3 regions of the Pantoea ananatis PA13 genome follow, and region 3 is predicted to be linked to each of the others. Evidence: predicted binding sites of a transcription regulator. Region 3 holds the regulator's gene; each other region holds the start of a gene.
The links. Region 3 encodes CRP, which controls carbon source genes, mostly activating them, when cyclic AMP is high. Its sites were predicted from a motif close to ATGTGANNNNNNTCACAT; they were not measured.
Positions count from the first base shown of each region.

Region 1: PAGR_RS10875 (sugar transporter) is a predicted target of CRP. The motif match lies at 909-926, and genes of this name have one in related genera.
Region 2: mlc (sugar metabolism global transcriptional regulator Mlc) is a predicted target of CRP. The motif match lies at 1,431-1,448, and genes of this name have one in related genera.

Region 1 covers NC_017554.1:2,300,127-2,305,916, reverse strand. Annotated here, with positions in the region: gene PAGR_RS10885 (hypothetical protein) at 1-67, shown strand, start outside; gene cybB (cytochrome b561) at 270-815, shown strand; gene PAGR_RS10875 (sugar transporter) at 981-2,165, shown strand; gene PAGR_RS10870 (hypothetical protein) at 2,622-2,945, shown strand; gene PAGR_RS23680 (YoaK family small membrane protein) at 2,972-3,070, shown strand; gene PAGR_RS10865 (DksA/TraR family C4-type zinc finger protein) at 3,072-3,338, opposite strand; gene PAGR_RS10860 (ABC transporter substrate-binding protein) at 3,441-5,036, opposite strand; gene pepT (peptidase T) at 5,164-5,790, shown strand, end outside.
Region 2 covers NC_017554.1:2,307,102-2,312,891, forward strand. Annotated here, with positions in the region: gene ynfM (multidrug efflux MFS transporter YnfM/SxtP(Kp)) at 1-419, opposite strand, end outside; gene PAGR_RS10895 (LysR family transcriptional regulator) at 515-1,402, shown strand; gene mlc (sugar metabolism global transcriptional regulator Mlc) at 1,536-2,753, shown strand; gene bioD (dethiobiotin synthase) at 2,869-3,567, shown strand; gene osmV (osmoprotectant ABC transporter ATP-binding protein OsmV) at 3,692-4,828, opposite strand; gene osmW (osmoprotectant ABC transporter permease OsmW) at 4,828-5,475, opposite strand; gene PAGR_RS10920 (glycine betaine ABC transporter substrate-binding protein) at 5,485-5,790, opposite strand, start outside.
Region 3 covers NC_017554.1:429,993-435,782, forward strand. Annotated here, with positions in the region: gene PAGR_RS01965 (YccS/YhfK family putative transporter) at 1-832, opposite strand, end outside; gene crp (cAMP-activated global transcriptional regulator CRP) at 891-1,523, opposite strand; gene PAGR_RS01975 (OsmC family protein) at 1,827-2,231, shown strand; gene PAGR_RS01980 (phosphoribulokinase) at 2,261-3,130, opposite strand; gene PAGR_RS01985 (YheU family protein) at 3,192-3,410, opposite strand; gene PAGR_RS01990 (hydrolase) at 3,415-4,431, opposite strand; gene PAGR_RS01995 (LysE family translocator) at 4,486-5,088, shown strand; gene PAGR_RS02000 (LacI family DNA-binding transcriptional regulator) at 5,091-5,790, opposite strand, start outside.

The DNA.
Region 1 (5,790 bases), 1.9 Mb from region 3:
GGTTGCCCCGGGTAAAAATGTGCACACTCAGGACAGTGTGGCGCTTAAACACGGTGTGGATTTCTGATTACGCAACGCCCGTTTGACGTCAGTATGGCGGTTGCTGGCCGCCATTCTCAGCCCAGCCCGTGTGCCGGTTATCCTCGCCTTCTCTGCCCCCGAGTCTGCTGTCTGCGGTTGGTCTGTCATCCCACAGAGTCGTCATTTCGTTAAGCTTTTTCATTTTTTTCCGTTATCTTAGAACCCTTACTTTTATACAGGGCTCTACCATGCGTAATAAATTCGCATCGTCTCAAATTGCGCTTCACTGGCTTACTGTTCTGCTGCTCATCATTGCCTATGCCACGATGGAGTTACGCGGCTATGTCGAGCGGGGTTCCTGGCAGCGCTTTGCGATGATGGTGACGCATTTCAGCGCCGGGGCGACGATTCTGGTGGTGATGCTGTCGCGATTACTGCTGAAACTCCGTCATCGTAGTCCCGCCATTGTTCCTCCGGTGCCGCGCTGGCAAACCGGGCTGGCTCACCTGACGCATACGCTGATTTATGCGCTTTTCATCACGCTTCCGGTGCTGGGACTGGCATCGCGTTATCTGAAAGGTCGCGAGTGGCAGTTATTTGGTATACCGATGCCGGTGGCGGCCGAACCTGACTTTGATCTGTCGGATACGCTGACCGACTGGCACGAAACGCTGGCCCCACTTGGCTACTGGCTGATTGGCTTACATGTGGCGGCGGCGCTGTTTCATCATTACGCCCTGAAGGACAATACGCTGCTGCGGATGATGCCCGGACAGCGTCATCGCGAGCCGTAAACGCCATACGGCCGTATCGGGCAAAAAAATTTCATCTTAATCTGCGCCTGGTGGTTCCACCCGGCGCGTAATTCCTCCACAATAACCGCTAAAGTGTGACACAGGTCACTATCATGGGGTGATCGCCCTGACTCCTTTTTGACGCACAGACTGATTTAACTTCTCATGCCATTAACAACTGTTTCCCGTAAAACGGCCTGGCTACGCGTGGTGCTGTTGGCCATCGCCGCTTTTGTGTTTAATACCACCGAATTTGTGCCGGTCGGTTTACTGTCCGATATTGCCGCAGGCTTTTCGATGAAAACGTCTGAAGTGGGCATTATGCTGACGATCTATGCCTGGGTGGTGGCCTTACTGTCACTGCCTTTGATGCTGCTGACGCGGAATATTGAACGCCGGCTCCTGTTAACGGTTCTGTTTATCGTCTTTATTGCCAGTCATGTGCTTTCTACGTTTGCGTGGAGTTTTACCTCCCTGATCGTATCCCGTGTGGGAATTGCGTTGTCCCATGCGGTGTTTTGGTCAATTACAGCATCGCTGGCAATTCGTGTTGCCCCCGCAGGTAAAAAAACCCAGGCACTCAGCATGCTGGCAACCGGCACCGCGCTGGCAATGGTTTTGGGCGTGCCGATTGGACGCGTGGTCGGTCAGGCGCTGGGCTGGCGCACAACGTTTGGCGTGATCGGGCTGTCCGCCCTGGTGCTGATGATTATGCTGGCGCGTATCCTGCCACGGTTGCCCAGCGAGCACACGGGTTCGCTTAGCAGCGTTCCCCTGCTGTTCCGCCGACCGGCGCTGGTCGGGATGTACCTGCTGGTGACGTTAATTGTGACCGCGCACTATACGGCCTACAGCTATATTGAGCCTTTTATGCAGCTCGTTGCTAATGCCAGCGAGGGGTTCACCACCTTACTGCTGCTGCTGTTCGGTTCGGCGGGCATTATTGGCAGCCTGTTATTCAGTTCGCTGGGGAAAAAATTCCCCTCTGCGTTGCTGATTGCCGCTATCGCGCTGGTGACGCTGTGCATGGGACTGTTAATCTTCGCCGCAGTCCGGCCCGGCGCGATCATCACCCTGTGCGTGGTCTGGGGAATGGCAATGATGATGATTGGCCTGGCGATGCAAATCCGCGTGCTGTCTTTAGCCTCGGACGCGACGGACGTCGCGATGTCATTGATGTCCGGTATTTATAATATCGGTATTGGTGCGGGCGCGCTATTAGGCAGCCAGGTCAGCGCTTACATGAGCCTGTCTGATGTGGGTAATGTGGGAGCGATCATCGGACTCGCGGCGCTGTTATGGTGTATTTATATTTTCAAACGTTATCCGCAACTGCGTTCCAACGGATGACAACAGCAGGCTTCGTGATGACGGAGCCTGCTCTGGTTTATTCCTCACAGACACAATGCGTGAAAACAGCCGCTCGGCTACCGGCACCGGGATCATGCCGCCGCGCGTTGGCGGTTATCTGCGTCATCGATCACGCCGCGTCACCAGCCTGCCCGACATTAGCCAGCACGAGTCTGTGAATTAAGGTCACAGACAACCCTAAACATTAAATAACGGAATACGCACCGCCCCCCGCGTTTTTAACGTCGTAACCTGAGACAGCGTATTGGCCGGTATAAAATTGGCACGTGTAAATTGGTTATTTAAGCCGCATCGTTAAGGTATAAAACATCTGGGAATTCGCTTGCTGTTAATAAGCTAAAAAAGTTCGTTAAATATCATTACCCTATTCTCAACACTTCCATTACCTATGTTTACCCCGTATAACGGAGAAAATCGTTAACGTCAGGTGTCATAATGACGAGGAAGTGGTTAACTCTATATTTGTCACGCAGCGTCAGCCGGGTCATGCTGGATGATATTCGGGCGATCTTGCCCACTGATGGGGTGAAAATTTTTCTCAATGACTTAGACGATGCCTGCCATGCCACAGTAGAATGTGTGCAGGCAGAGAATACCTGCGCGCTTGTGGCCTCGGCGATTGTTGTGTGGCGTCAACTGGGTCATATCCACACAATGATTTACACCAAAGGCGAGATACGGCGTGCGGTAAATGAGGCGACCCAGTTTGAACTGTTTACGTTGCTGAAGAACCATCACGCCGTGTTACGGCTGGCTTAATCCCTGAATAGACTCACAGGATAAACATGAGAATTGGTCTGTTGTTCCCCATTGCTATCATCGTGGCCGGCATCGGTTTTCTCGCCTGGTTCATCGGCAGCGGCCTGGCCATGCCGGGATCATAATTCAGCGAAGCTGGCTGTCTTTACTGCCGCGACGGTTGTAAAGGCTGGTTTCTTTTTGCTGCTTATCGATTTTTTCCTGACAGGTGACACAGTAGCGCACGCCTTTCAGTGCCTGACGGCGCGCCGCCGGTATCGGTTCGCCGCACAGTTCACATTCCGTGGCGCTTTCGCCCTGACCGATCGACTGGCGCACGCGTTCGATCCCGTCGTTAACGGTACTGTCGATCTGTTCCTGAACCGCCCCTTCTGAAGCCCAACCGTTCGCCATGTTATTTCCCTTCTGAACACCAAACACACTCTTAACTGTACAACATATCTGACATTTTGCAGGCAAGGCGGCACACGTCCCTGTGAGCCGCCGCATCATGGATTACGGCTTGATATCGACCTGATAAAAAATATGCTTGCCGAAGGGATCCACTTCATAACCGCTGACCGTCGTGCGTATCGGTTCATAAATGGTGGAGTGGGCAATCATGACGGCGGGCATCTGGTCATGCATGATCTGCTGCGCCTGCAGGTACATGTGAGTCCGTTTGCGCTGATCCGGTTCGGCCCGGGCTTGGGTGATCAGGGTTTCAAACGGCTGATAGCACCACTTTGATGAGTTTGAACCGCCTTTCGCCGCGGTGCAGGTATAGAGCGGTCCGAAAAAGTTATCCGGATCGCCCGTCGCCGTTGTCCAGCCCATCAGAGCAGCCTGATGTTCACCGTTGCGCACGCGTTTGAGGTATTCGCCCCATTCATAACTCACGATGTTGGCCTTGATGCCGACTTTTGCCCAGTCGGCCTGAATCATCTCCGCCATACGGCGCGCATTCGGATTATAGGGGCGCTGAACCGGCATCGCCCACAGCGCGATTTCCGTTCCCGGTTTCACACCCGCTTCGGCCAGCAGGGCTTTAGCCTTTTCCGGATCGTAATCGTAGTCTTTGAGATCCTTGTCTGCGCTCCAGACGCCAGGCGGAAGAATATTTTTGGCGACCGTGCCCGTGCCTTTAAAAATGGCCTCAATAATGGCGGGTTTGTTTATCGCCATGGCCAGCGCCTGACGGACTTTCACATTATCAGTGGGCGCTTTAGTGGTGTTGAATGCCAGAAAACCGGTATTCAGCCCTGCTGCCTGTTTGAGCGTGATCGCCTTATTCTGTCGCATTTTGTCCAGGTCGGCCGGATTAGGGAATGGCATCACCTGACACTCATTTTTTTCCAGTTTGGCGTAGCGCACGGCGGCATCCGGCGTGATGCTGAAAATCAGCCGATCCAGTTTGGCTTTCCCTTGCCAGTAGTCAGGAAACGCCTTATAGAGAATGCGTGAATCTTTTTGATACTGCACTAGCTGGAAAGGTCCGGTGCCTATCGGGTCCATATCCACCTTCTCTGGCGTGCCGGCCTTTAGCATCTTGTCCGCGTATTCCGCTGAATGGACAGAGGCAAAGTACCAGGCCAGGTCGGCCAAAAACGGCGACTCCGGATGGGCCAGGGTGAAGCGAACGGTGTGATCGTCGATGCGATCGATATGGGTGATAAGCGTCGCCAGCTGCAGGCTGTCGAAGTTGGAATAATTTCCACCAGAGACCGCATGATAGGGATTTTTGCTGTCCATTTGCCGCATAAACGAGAAGATTACATCATCTGCGTTGAAATCGCGGCTGGGCGTAAACTGCTTATTGCTCTGAAATTTGACGTTGTGCCGAAGATAAAAGGTATAAACCTTGCCGTCCGGGCTGATATCCCAACGTTCTGCCAGGCTGGGAATCAGTTCGGTCGTGCCCGGTTTGAAGTCCACCAGGCGATTGAATACCGGTACAGCACTGGCATCCACGCTGGTTCCCGAGGTGTAAAGTTGCGGATTAAAATTTTCAGGGGAGCCTTCGGAGCAGTACACCAGCGTTTTTGCATGGACGCCGCCCGCCAGAGCCACACCTGCAGTAAGCAGTGCCAGGGTCGTAAACCTGTTTCTCATTATTGTCCTCGCTTTCTGTTGACTTCCGTTAGTCTGAATATCTAAATGAATGATTTAGCGCTTTGATAGATAGCATGAATCACCACCATAGCGAACCCCGCAGTACGTCAACTAATAAGGATTAGTGATGACCGACAAACTTCAGGCGCAACTCATTACGCGTTTTTTTCGTTACCTGGCGGTAAGCAGCCAAAGTGATGCAAAGTCCAGCACCTTACCCAGCACCCCCAGCCAGCACGCGATGGCGCAGCTGCTGGCGGACGAATTACGCGACCTTGGCCTTGAGCAGGTTGTGATTGATGAACATGCCACGGTAACGGCGCTGAAACGAGGAAACTGCCCCGATGCGCCGCGCGTGGGGTTTATCACCCATATCGACACGGTTGACGTGGGGCTGTCCCCTGACATTCACCCGCAGATCCTCACCTGGCAGGGTGAAGACCTTTGTCTGAACCCACAGCAGGACATCTGGTTACGTCGGGATGCGCACCCGGAGATCGCGCCCTATATCGGCCAGCAGATTATTTTCAGCGACGGCACCAGCGTGCTGGGCGCCGATAACAAGGCGGCCGTGAGCGTCGTCATGACGCTGATGGAGAATTTACAGGGCAAACACGGCGACGTCGTGGTGGCGTTCGTGCCGGATGAGGAGATCGGGCTGCGCGGCGCGAAAGCGCTGGATCTTGAAACCCGTTTTAATGTGGATTTCGCCTGGACGATTGATTGCTGCGAGCTGGGCGAAGTCGTTTATGAG
Region 2 (5,790 bases), 1.9 Mb from region 3:
ACACCGCTCAGCGATAAGCCGATCAAGCCCCGCATCAGTAAAATGCCGTGCCAGCTGGTCATAGTGGCAGAGAGCAGGGTACAGATTGCGGCCAGCATGAGCGCCGTTACCATCACGGACTTCCGTCCTATGGCATCGGACAGCGGGCCTGTCACCAGTAATCCCAGGGCCATCATGGCGGTGGAAATGGAAAGCGAAATACTGCTCGCGGCGGGAGAAATGCCAAACTGTGCAGAGAGCACCGGCAGAATAGGCTGCACGCAATACAGCAGGGCAAAGGTGGCCAGCCCGGCAGAAAACAAGGCGAGCGTGACGCGCATAAAAGGCCGGGTGCCGCGCACAATCCAGTCAGACGAGGAAGCCTCAGACTGCGCAGGCATATCGCTGTCCAGCGGCACCGCAGGTGAAGAGCGATTCACAGGGGGATCCTTATGAGTAAAAACAGAGTGTTACTGTAGAAAAGGTCTATTAGGTTGTCTAATATATTAATCATCTTAAATAAGACGTTTAACCTATGAATATTGAGCTGCGTCACCTGCGCTATTTTATTGCCGTTGCGGAAGAGCTGCATTTTGGTCGCGCAGCCCAGCGCTTACACATCTCCCAGCCGCCGTTGAGTCAGCAAATCATGCAGCTTGAAGCGGAAACCGGCGCGCAGCTGTTTAACCGCACCAACCGTAGCGTGCAGCTTACGCCGGCCGGCGCGCAGTTTTTACAGGATGCGCGGGCAATCCTGTTACAGGTCGAGCAGGCAACCCAGCGCGCCGCGCGTCTGCATCGCGGTGAAGAAGGAGAGCTGCGCATTGGATTTACCTCCTCTGCGGCTTTTATTGGCGTGATGTCAGATGCGCTTTATGTGTTTCGCCAGCGCTGGCCCAACGTACATGTTCAGATGCAGGAAATTAACACCCGTCAGCAGCTGGCTCCGCTGCATGAAGGCAAGCTGGACCTCGGCGTCATGCGTAACACGCCGCTCCCCGCCGATTTGCATCATCAGCTTTTGCTGCGCGAGCCATTGTGCGCCGTGGTGCATAAAGCCCATCCGCTGGCGACGGCAGGGCGGATCACCTTGCAGGCGCTGGCGCGGGAACCCTTTGTGTTTTTTGATCCTCAGGTGGGAACGGCACTGTACAGCGAAATCCTGGATTTGCTTCAGCGCTATCAGATCCGGCCCTACATTACCCAGGAAGTGGGCGAGGCCATGACTATTCTCGGACTGGTCGCGACCGGGCTGGGTGTATCTATCTTGCCTGCCTCCTTCAGCCACGCGCGTCTGGCGAACGTGGTGTGGTTACCGCTGGAGGAGCCTGATGCGCAGTCGGAGATGTGGCTGGTCTGGTCGGGCGAACGCGAAATGAGTGCGCAGATGGCGCATATGATGGCGTTACTGCGCCGTGAGTGACAATTTATCCGCCAAAGCCGGAAAAATTATGTGTGTTAAATCACATATCTAAGCAAATATTTGCCGCAAAAAGTGAATCTGCCGCACCATAGCGGATATTTATTTAGAAGCGCGAAAATAACCGGAGCAGGGTGTGAGTTCGGACAGTCAACCTGGCCATATTGACCAAATTAAACAAATTAATGCTGGCGTCGTTTACCGGTTAATCGATCAGCATGGGCCAGTCTCGCGTATTGAACTGTCCAAACGGGCCCAGCTGGCGCCTGCCAGTATTACCAAAATCGTGCGGGAAATGCTGGATGCCCACCTGGTTCAGGAAACCGAGTTTCAGGAGCCGGGCGCTCGCGGCCGTCCGGCGATTGGTTTAATCCTTGATACGGACGCCTGGCACTATCTGGCGATTCGTCTGCACCGTGGCATATTGACGCTGACCTTGCGTGACCTCAGCAGCAGGGCGCTGGTCGAAGACAACCTGCCGCTCATTGATGACGCCACGGAGCCGCTGCTGACGCGTTTGACCGACCATGTTGACGCGTTTTTTATCCGTCATCAGAAACGGCTGGAAAGGCTGACCGCCATTGCCATCACCCTACCGGGGCTGATTAATGCCGCATCCGGTGTGGTGCACCGTCTACCCGGCTATACCTGCCATGATATGCCGTTGGGCAGCACCCTGGCGGCGCGAACCGGCCTGCCGGTATTTATCCAGCACGATATCTCCGCCTGGACGCTTGCCGAGTCGCTGTTTGGTGCGTCACGCGGTGCGCAGGACGTGATTCAGATTGTGATCGACGAAACGGTAGGGGCTGGCGTGATCACTGGCGGTCAGCTGTTGCACAAAAGCGGACGCGCGCTGGTGGAAGTCGGCCACACACAGGTCGATCCTTACGGCCAGCAATGCTACTGCGGCAATCACGGCTGTCTTGAAACAGTCGCCAGTACCGGTAGCCTGCTGGCGCTGATTGCGCACCGACTTCCGGGTCAGCCCGACAGCCTGTTACACCATCAGCCCTTAACGCTTTCTGCCATTTGTGAGGCAGCACAGAGCGGCGACAGGCTGGCGCGGGATGCCATAGCGACAGTGGGGCATCATGTTGGCAGGATCCTCGGCATGATGGTCAATATCTTTAATCCTCAACAAATTCTTATCGGTTCGCCGCTAAATCAGGCGGCAGATGTTCTCTTTCCGGCAGTACAAAATACCATTCACCAGCAGTCTTTACCTGCATACAGCGCAGTGATTCAGCTTGCACCCACTGAATTTACTGAGCCAGGTACGCTGGGTGCCGCCGCGTTGATCAAGGATTCGCTTTACAGCGGCTACCTGTTAATTAAGTTACTGCAAGGTTAAGCAACACTAACCTTGCGCTAACGCAATCTGCTCCCCCTTTTCCTTCCTTAGAATGATCATTCGCATGAAAGCCGAATCGTCAGTGAGCTGACACCGCTTGTGAAGGAGAAGTAGAGTGAAAACGCTATTTATTACCGGAACCGATACCGAAGTGGGGAAAACCGTGGTCGCACGCGCCCTGCTGCAAAGTTTTACCCAGGCGAACGAGCGGGCTGCGGGCTACAAACCTGTTGCCCGCTGGGGCGTCAAAACAGAAGAGGGCCTGAGAAACAAGGATGGGTTGTTTTTGCAGAGCGCCTCTTCCCTTGCGCTGCCTTATCAGGCAGTGAATCCGGTCATTTTTGAGAAAGAAGAAATCTGCGGCTATCCGCCCAATAAGGTCGATTATGCGAAAATCACGCAGGGGCTTCAGCATCTCAATCAGCTTGCCGATCGCGTGGTGGTCGAGGGCACCGGGGGCTGGCGCAGCCTGATGAACGATGCCCAGCCGCTGTCGGCCTGGGTGATCGAGCAGCAACTGCCCGTCATCTTAGTGGTCGGGATTAAGTTAGGTTGTATCAGCCATGCGCTACTGACCGCTCAGGCGATCCAGGCCGACGGATTGCCGCTGGCCGGATGGGTGGCTAATCGTATTAATCCGGGGCTGGCGCACTATGCCGATATCATTTCCGTCCTGCGTGAACAGATTACGGCACCGCTTCTCGGTGAGTTGCCTTATTTGCCCCGCGCAGAGCAGCGCGATCTGTCCCGTTATCTGGATATCTCCCTGCTGAATAGCGATAACCTGCACTACGCCCGGACAAAAATGGCCTGAGAGAACCAGAGCAGGATGGCGCCACGCGCGCGTCGGTGCCATTCATCAGAGATAACTGACCAACAGTGATACGGAATGAGAGGCAGGATTAAGTGGGCCGCAACCAACGTGCGGCCCTGATTCATTATGGATTCAGGCGGCGACGGGTGCGCCCGGAGCTGAGATAATCAGCAATGTAGTCCTGGGAAATCTCGCCACTGTAACGGCCATCTTCGTCCACAATCGGCATCCAGACGGTGTTGTGTTCATAGAGTTTCGACAGGACCACACGCAGGTTTTCTTCTGCCTTGCCGGTCACTTTAAACGTATGCAGCATCTCTTCACAGCGCCCGCTCGCGTGACGCGCCTCACGGCGTTTCACAAATCCTAACGGCTTGCCGTCGTCGTCAACCACGGTGATGGAACGCATGTCGTTTTCGTCCATGGTGCCAAAAGCCTCCGTTAACGGCGTCGAGCGTTTTACTGTGATGGTGGGCTGTTGGTCGGTCACGTCGCCTGCCTGTACCAGCAGCAGACGTTTCAACGTACGGTCCTGGCCAACAAAGGAGCCGACAAAATCGTTAGCCGGCGTCGCCAGCAACTCATCGGGGCTGGCGCACTGGACAATTTTGCCCTGGCCGAAGACCGCGATGCGGTCGCCAAGTTTGAGTGCTTCATCAATGTCGTGGCTGACCAGCATCACCGTTTTCTTTAACTGACGCTGCATATCCAGAAACTCATTCTGAATAACTTCCCGGTTAATTGGGTCAACCGCGCCGAAAGGCTCATCCATCAGCAGTACCGGCGGATCAGCCGCCAGCGCGCGAATCACCCCAATGCGCTGCTGTTGTCCACCGGACATTTCACGCGGGTAGCGATGCAGAAACTTATTCGGATCCAACGCCACCATGCTCATTAACTCCGTTGCCCGCTCGCGGCACTGCTTTTTATCCCAGCCCAGCATGCGTGGCACCACGGTGATGTTCTCTTCAATCGTCATATTGGGGAACAGACCAATTTGCTGGATCACGTAACCAATATTGCGACGCAGGGTGGTGGTATCCTGAGTGCTGGTGTCTTCCCCATTGATGAGAATCCGCCCGCTGGTAGAGGGAATTAAGCGGTTAATCATTTTCAGCGTGGTGGTTTTGCCACAGCCCGAAGGCCCAAGCAGCACGCACATCTCGCCAGCAGGAACCTCAAGACTCACATTGTCCACAGCTTTCATCAGCGTGCCGTTTTTCTGGCTGAAGGTTTTCGTCAGATTTTCAAGTTTTATCATTATCGAATTCCCTTAGGAGTCAGCGCCAGCTGCAAACGGTGCAGCAGCCAGTCAAGAACAATCGCCAGCAGGCAAATCATCAGCGCCCCGGCAATCAGCATACGAATATCACTGCCGCTAATGCCATCCAGCAGCAGCATGCCCAGCCCGCCAGCACCAATCACGGCCGCGATAGCCATCACGCCAACGTTCATGACCACGGCGGTGCGAATACCACCAAAAATCACCGGAAGCGCCATTGGGATCTCAACCCAACGCAGGCGCTGCCAGAACGTCATGCCAATGCCACGACCCGCTTCACGCAGGCCGTCCGGCAGATTTTCCAATGCGGTATGCGTGTTGCGCACAATCGGCAGTAATGAATACAGGAAGACCGCCGTGATAGCCGGTAGCGCACCAATCCCTTTCCCAATCAGCGAGAAAAGCGGAATCATCAGGCCAAACAACGCAATCGTCGGGATGGTCAGTACAACGGTGGCAATGCCGAGCACCGGCGTGGCCAGCCATTTAAAGCGCACAATTAAAATCCCAAGGGGTACGCCAATAACAATCGCGCATCCTACTGCAACCAGCACCAGCCAGGTATGTTGCCAGGTCAGCGTGAGCAGGTTATTCCAGTTATCAATGATGTAATGAAGGGTATCCACGATGCCTCCTTACAGCATGTTTTTGGATTGAAGGAAATCGCGCGCCACCTGTTCAGGCGACTGGTGATCGATGTCCACGCGCTTGTTCATCTCGGTAATGGCCTCATCGGTGATCAGCGGGGAAAGCTGATTCAGGGCGGCTTCAAGACCGGGATGGCTCGCCAGCACGTCTTGACGCACAACCGGCGTCACGTTGTAGCTGGGGAAAAAGTGTTTATCGTCTTCCAGTACCTTGAGATCGAAACCTTTCACGCGCCCGTCCGTGGTGTAGATCAGGCCGGCATCCACAAAACCATCGCGCACGGCGTTATAGAC
Region 3 (5,790 bases):
CGCGCAGCCGGGCTGAAATCGTTCTGGCGTTCCAGCGGATGACGGCTTCAGCATGGCTTTGCTCGACCAGCTTCTGGACCTCTTCCGGCTGATGCAGGCTGACGGAGATATGCTCCTGCAGATCCAGTGCTACCTGAAACGCCCGGGTCAGGCGTTTGTGGCTGTGATCGCGACTCGCAGACAGCATATGCATTTGCTGATAGCAGGTGTTGATCAGATCGATCGCTTTTTGCTGACGCGCCAGCAGGGGCGGCAGGGCTTTTTCCGGATCAGTCAGCTGCGTCAATAAGCTGTACTTGGCGTCACAGTAATTTGCCAGCTCACGGTAGATCAGGCTCAGGCTTTCGCGCATCGGCTGCTCTTTCCACAGCCAGAACCAAAACCAGTTGAACAGGCCATACCAGAGCGTTCCACCGATATAGAGCAGGGGCGGAACGTAAATGGGCATACGGCCAATCAGGCTGAGGGTAAAAATTGCCGCGATTAACGTGCCGGGCAGCAGTCGGGCGTGCAGCGGACTGATCTCTCCGGTGACGCCAAGCAGCAAAGGCAGGGCAAACAGGATGAGCGGCAGCGGCACGTCTTTAAGCAGCAGCCACTGCATCAGTAAACTGCCAAGGGCAAACAGGCTGCCGCCGATGATCAGGCGTTTAAAGAAGCGTTTGTGGGGCGTGTCCAGACCGGCAATGTTGCAGCAGGCGGGAACCAATGAGAACAGTAATCCTTTTTGCAGATCGCCGAACAGCCAGCCGAGCGCTACGGGAAGGCACAACACCAGCGTCTGGCGCAGCGCATAGTTAACTTCGGGGTGATAGATTATTCTTCGCCACATCGGCTCAACACAAGACATTCACGGCATAATGTCGCCATCACGCCGTGAACAGTCAGGCTTAGCGTGTGCCGTAAACAACGATGGTTTTGCCGTGTGCGGAGATCAGGTTCTGATCTTCCAGCATCTTCAAGATACGGCCCACGGTTTCACGTGAACAACCAACGATTTGGCCAATTTCCTGACGAGTAATTTTAATTTGCATGCCGTCAGGATGCGTCATGGCATCTGGCTGTTTAGCCAGATTAAGCAACGTTTGTGCAATGCGTCCGGTCACATCCAGGAAAGCGAGATTTCCCACTTTTTCTGACGTCACCTGCAGACGGCGAGCCATCTGAGAAGAAAGGCGCATCAAAATATCCGGGTTAACCTGAATGAGCTGACGGAATTTCTTGTAGGAAATCTCTGCCACTTCGCACGCAGTTTTCGCACGTACCCAGGCGCTGCGCTCCTGACCTTCTTCAAACAGGCCAAGCTCACCAATAAAATCGCCTTGATTCAGATAAGAAAGAATCATCTCTTTGCCTTCTTCATCCTTAATCAGTACCGCGACGGAACCTTTCACGATGTAGTAAAGCGTTTCGGCTTTTTCACCTTGGTGAATCAGCGTACTTTTGGATGGATACTTGTGAATATGGCAATGGGACAGGAACCATTCAAGTGTAGGGTCTGTTTGCGGTTTGCCGAGAACCATTCGCTATTATCCTCTATTGTAATCGTGCCCAAAATACAGGGCTCAGTTTCCCTGCCAGGCGATGAAAGCGTTAAGCGTGTTTCCATTCAGGAAATTATTCGGGCTGCATTTGCGCAGAGCGCATCATTCTTCCCGGCTTCGTCTTCGGATGACGAAAAATATTTTCAGCACTGTTTGTAGCACAGCTTTCGCCGACTGTCTTGTGTTGTCTCGCTTCAGCAATAAGGCTGATTTCTCCGGATTGCTGTTTACCAGGCAAAAGCGTACTCTGACGCAAAAACAGGGCATTCTGGGGGCCAGATTATGCAGGCAAGAGTCAAATGGGTTGAAGGGTTAACATTCCTCGGCGAGTCTTCGTCCGGACATCAGGTCTTAATGGACGGCAATTCCGGCGATAAAGCGCCCAGCCCTATGGAAATGGTGCTGATGGCGGCCGGCGGATGCAGCGCCATTGATGTGGTATCAATTTTGCAAAAAGGTCGCAACGATGTGGCTGATTGCGAAGTAAAACTCGAATCAGAACGCCGGGAAGAAGCGCCTCGCATCTTTACCCGCATCAACCTGCATTTTATCGTCAGTGGAAAAGCACTTTCAGATAAAGCCGTGGCGCGTGCGGTCGACCTTTCAGCTGAGAAGTATTGCTCGGTTGCCATTATGTTAGGCAAAGGGGTGGAAATTACCCACAGTTACGAAGTTATCGAGCTGTAATTATTCAGAGGCCAGCGCGGCCTCTGATTTTATTCAATGCGTTTGCCTTCCATGAGCCGTTTTACCAGCGGTGCCATAATTAATTCCATCGCCAGCCCCATTTTCCCGCCAGGTACAACCAGCGTGTTGATATTGGAAATAAACGATCCCTGCAGCATAGCCAGTAGGTAGGGAAAATCAATATCTTCCAGCCCCTGAAAGTGGATGACGACAAAACTTTCATCCAGTGAAGGAATGGTGCGTGCCGCAAAGGGGTTAGAGGTGTCGACGGTTGGAACCCGCTGAAAGTTAATATGGGTGCGTGAGAACTGCGGCGTAATGAAATTGATGTAATCTTCCATTGAGCGCACCACCGAATCCATTACGGCTTCACGCGAATGACCGCGTTCACCGGTATCGCGTACCAGCTTCTGAATCCACTCCAGGTTAACGATGGGGACGACGCCGACCAGTAAATCCACTTTTTCAGCGACGTTGTGCTGAGCCGTCACGACGCCGCCGTGCAGTCCTTCATAAAACAGCACGTCCGTATCCGGTGGCAGCGGCTGCCACGGGGTAAAGGTACCTGGCACCTGATTCCAGGGCACCGCTTCGTCGTAGGTATGCAGGTATTTACGTGACTGGCCCTTGCCCTGATCACCGTATTCAACAAAGGTCTGCTCCAGCAGACCGAAATCATTCGCCTCCGGGCCAAAGTAGCTGATATGGCGACCCAGATCGCGCGCCTTACGGATAGCCATATCCATTTCAGGCCGGGTAAATCGGTGGAAACTGTCCCCTTCCAGCTCGGCCGCGTGCAAATTGAGTTGCTGAAAAATTTTACGGAATGCGAGGCTGGTGGTAGTGGTTCCGGCACCGCTGGAACCTGTTACCGCGATAATCGGATGACGTGCCGACATAGTGAAACTCCCTGTGAAATCAGGCGATGAGCATTGTTAGCACGATTTTTCGTTCTGTGCATCAGCCACGGAACTCACTTTTGCGCATGATGTTGACCGATTCGTGAAGCTCAGACCAGACCAGCACGACTTCACCTTGCTGCAGCTGGCGTCGCACATTGGCGACTTTTTCGGTCAGGCTGAGTTCCTGTTCGCCGTAGTCGGTACCTTCGCGCAGAACAAAGGCTTCAATAACGTTTTCAAGGGTTTCGGGAGAAACCTGTTGCCAGGGAATAATCACAGGGTTAGCTATCCAGATAAGGGGAAATCCACTGCGGCACGCGCTGTTCCAGCCACAATTCAGGCTGACGCAGGGTACCACTCACAAATCCAACATGACCACCGTGTGTTGTCAGCTGATAGGTAATAGTGGCAGATAACTGGTCATTCTGCGGGATCACCTCATCGCTCATAAAGGGGTCATCTTTTGCATGGATAATCAGCAACGGTTTTGTCACCGATCTCAGCAACGGCAGGGCGCTGGCACGGCGATAATAGTCCGTGGCGTCGGCAAAGCCATGCGCCCGGGCCGTGATGGCGTCGTCAAAATCACGCAGGCGACGCAGGGCATTCAGCTGACTGAGATTGACCGGTAAGGTGTCGGGCCATGCGTGCAGCTTGCGCCTGGCATTCTTTTTAAGCTGGCTCAGCAGGTAACGCTGATAAATTTGGGAAAACCCGCGTTCCAGTCGGGCGCTACAGGGTTCAAGCATCAAGGGTGCCGAAACGATAACGCCGGCATCCAGCGCAACGTCACTGCCCTGTTGGCCCAGCAGGCAACCCAGCATATTCCCGCCCAGCGAAAACCCCACAGCTGCAGTAGGAACCTGTCCCCAGCGGGCCTTCAGCCAGGTCAGGAAAAAGCGTGCATCTTCCGTCTCGCCGGAGTGGTAAATCCGGTTTAGCCTGTTCGGCTCGCCGCTACAGCCGCGAAAATGCATCACTACGGCCAGCCAGCCACGTTGCCTGCAGACTTGCATCAGGCCATGGATGTAGGGACTGTGGAAGCTTCCTTCCAGACCATGAAACAGCACCACGCGTGGTTTATGCGCGGCAAACTGTGGATCTTCACTCCAGGCCAGATCGACAAAATCACCATCGGGTAAATCCAGCCGCTGCCAGTGAGGCGTTAACGCTAGAGTACGGCGGAACAGGCGCGGCAGTATGGTTTGCACATGCGGATTGGTCAGGCCGCGCATGGGGCTGAACGCCGCGCCGTCCGGGCCCGAAAATTTCATGTTGTAAAGGCTTGTCTGTTCCATATCACACTGTTAGCTTCGATAAGTTTTCACATAATGGAGGGAGAACCCGGATTAATGGAACTCAGTCTTTTTTTATCAATGTTAGGGTTTCTCTGGGTCGCGGCGATTACACCCGGACCTAATAATATGTTACTCACCGCCTCGGGCGCCAACTTTGGCTTTTTCCGAACCCTTCCGTTAATGGTCGGCATCATGATTGGTATGCAACTGATGCTACTGATGGTGGCGTTTGGCGTAGGGGGATTGATCCTGCTCTATCCCTCACTGCACCTTATCCTGAAAGTTGCCGGGAGCCTCTATCTTCTGTGGCTGGCATGGAAAATTGCGACCGCCGCATACGAAAAGCTGGAGACCGATGCGGCACCGGTCGCGCCCATGCCCTTCTGGCAGGGAGGATTGTTGCAGTTGATCAATCCCAAAGCCTGGTTAATGGCCCTGGGGGCGATAGCCAGCTTTAGCCTGGCCGGTGCCGGATATCGCCACTCTGTCCTGTTAATCAGCGTAGGGATGGTGATGGTCAATCTGGTCGCGGGCATCATCTGGATGGGGTTTGGCGCGATGATTGGCCGTGTTTTACGCAGTCCGCGCGCGTGGAAGATATTTAACCTCAGTATGGGGCTGTTAACCGCAGCCTGCGTACTGCTCATCTGGCGCTGACGTTAACTGGAGGCGCGTTCCAGGCGCTTCCAGGGCAGCACCTCCCTGACAACCGGCGCATGGGGCTGACGGATTTTTTTCAGCAGCAACTGTACGCTGCGGGCGCCCAGCTCATTCATCGGTTGCTCTATGGTGGTCAAAGGCGGATTCAGGCTGCCGGTAAAGGGAATACCGTCAAACCCGACCACAGCCAAATCCTCGGGCACGCGCAAGCCTGCTTCCAGCGCCGCATGCACGACGCCGACCGCCAGTACATCGGACACGGCAAAGACCGCGTCTGGTCGCTCGGGTGAGTGCAACATCTCCCGTAAAGCCCGACTGCCTTCTTCACAGGAAATATCCGCAGTATAGACGACCTTAGACCAGCCCAAATCCGTTTGCTCAATGGCCTGGCGATAACCCTGCTCACGATACTGGGAATACAGATAACGCATGTCACCGTTGACCAGTGCAATGCGTTGGCGGCCTCTGGCAGCAAGGTAATGTACGGTATCGCGCGCAGCCTCAAGATGATCGATGGAGACCGAGGATGCCGCAATCTGGGGATCAAACTCTGAGCACTGCACCCAGGGCGCATCTCCAATGATATCGATAAGGCTTTCCAGCCCGGCCGCCGCGTCCATGGTAATGACGCCATCAACGACTTTGCCTGTGAGCAGCGTCAGGTAAGCGGCTTCGCGTTTAAACTGCGAGGCGGAATTA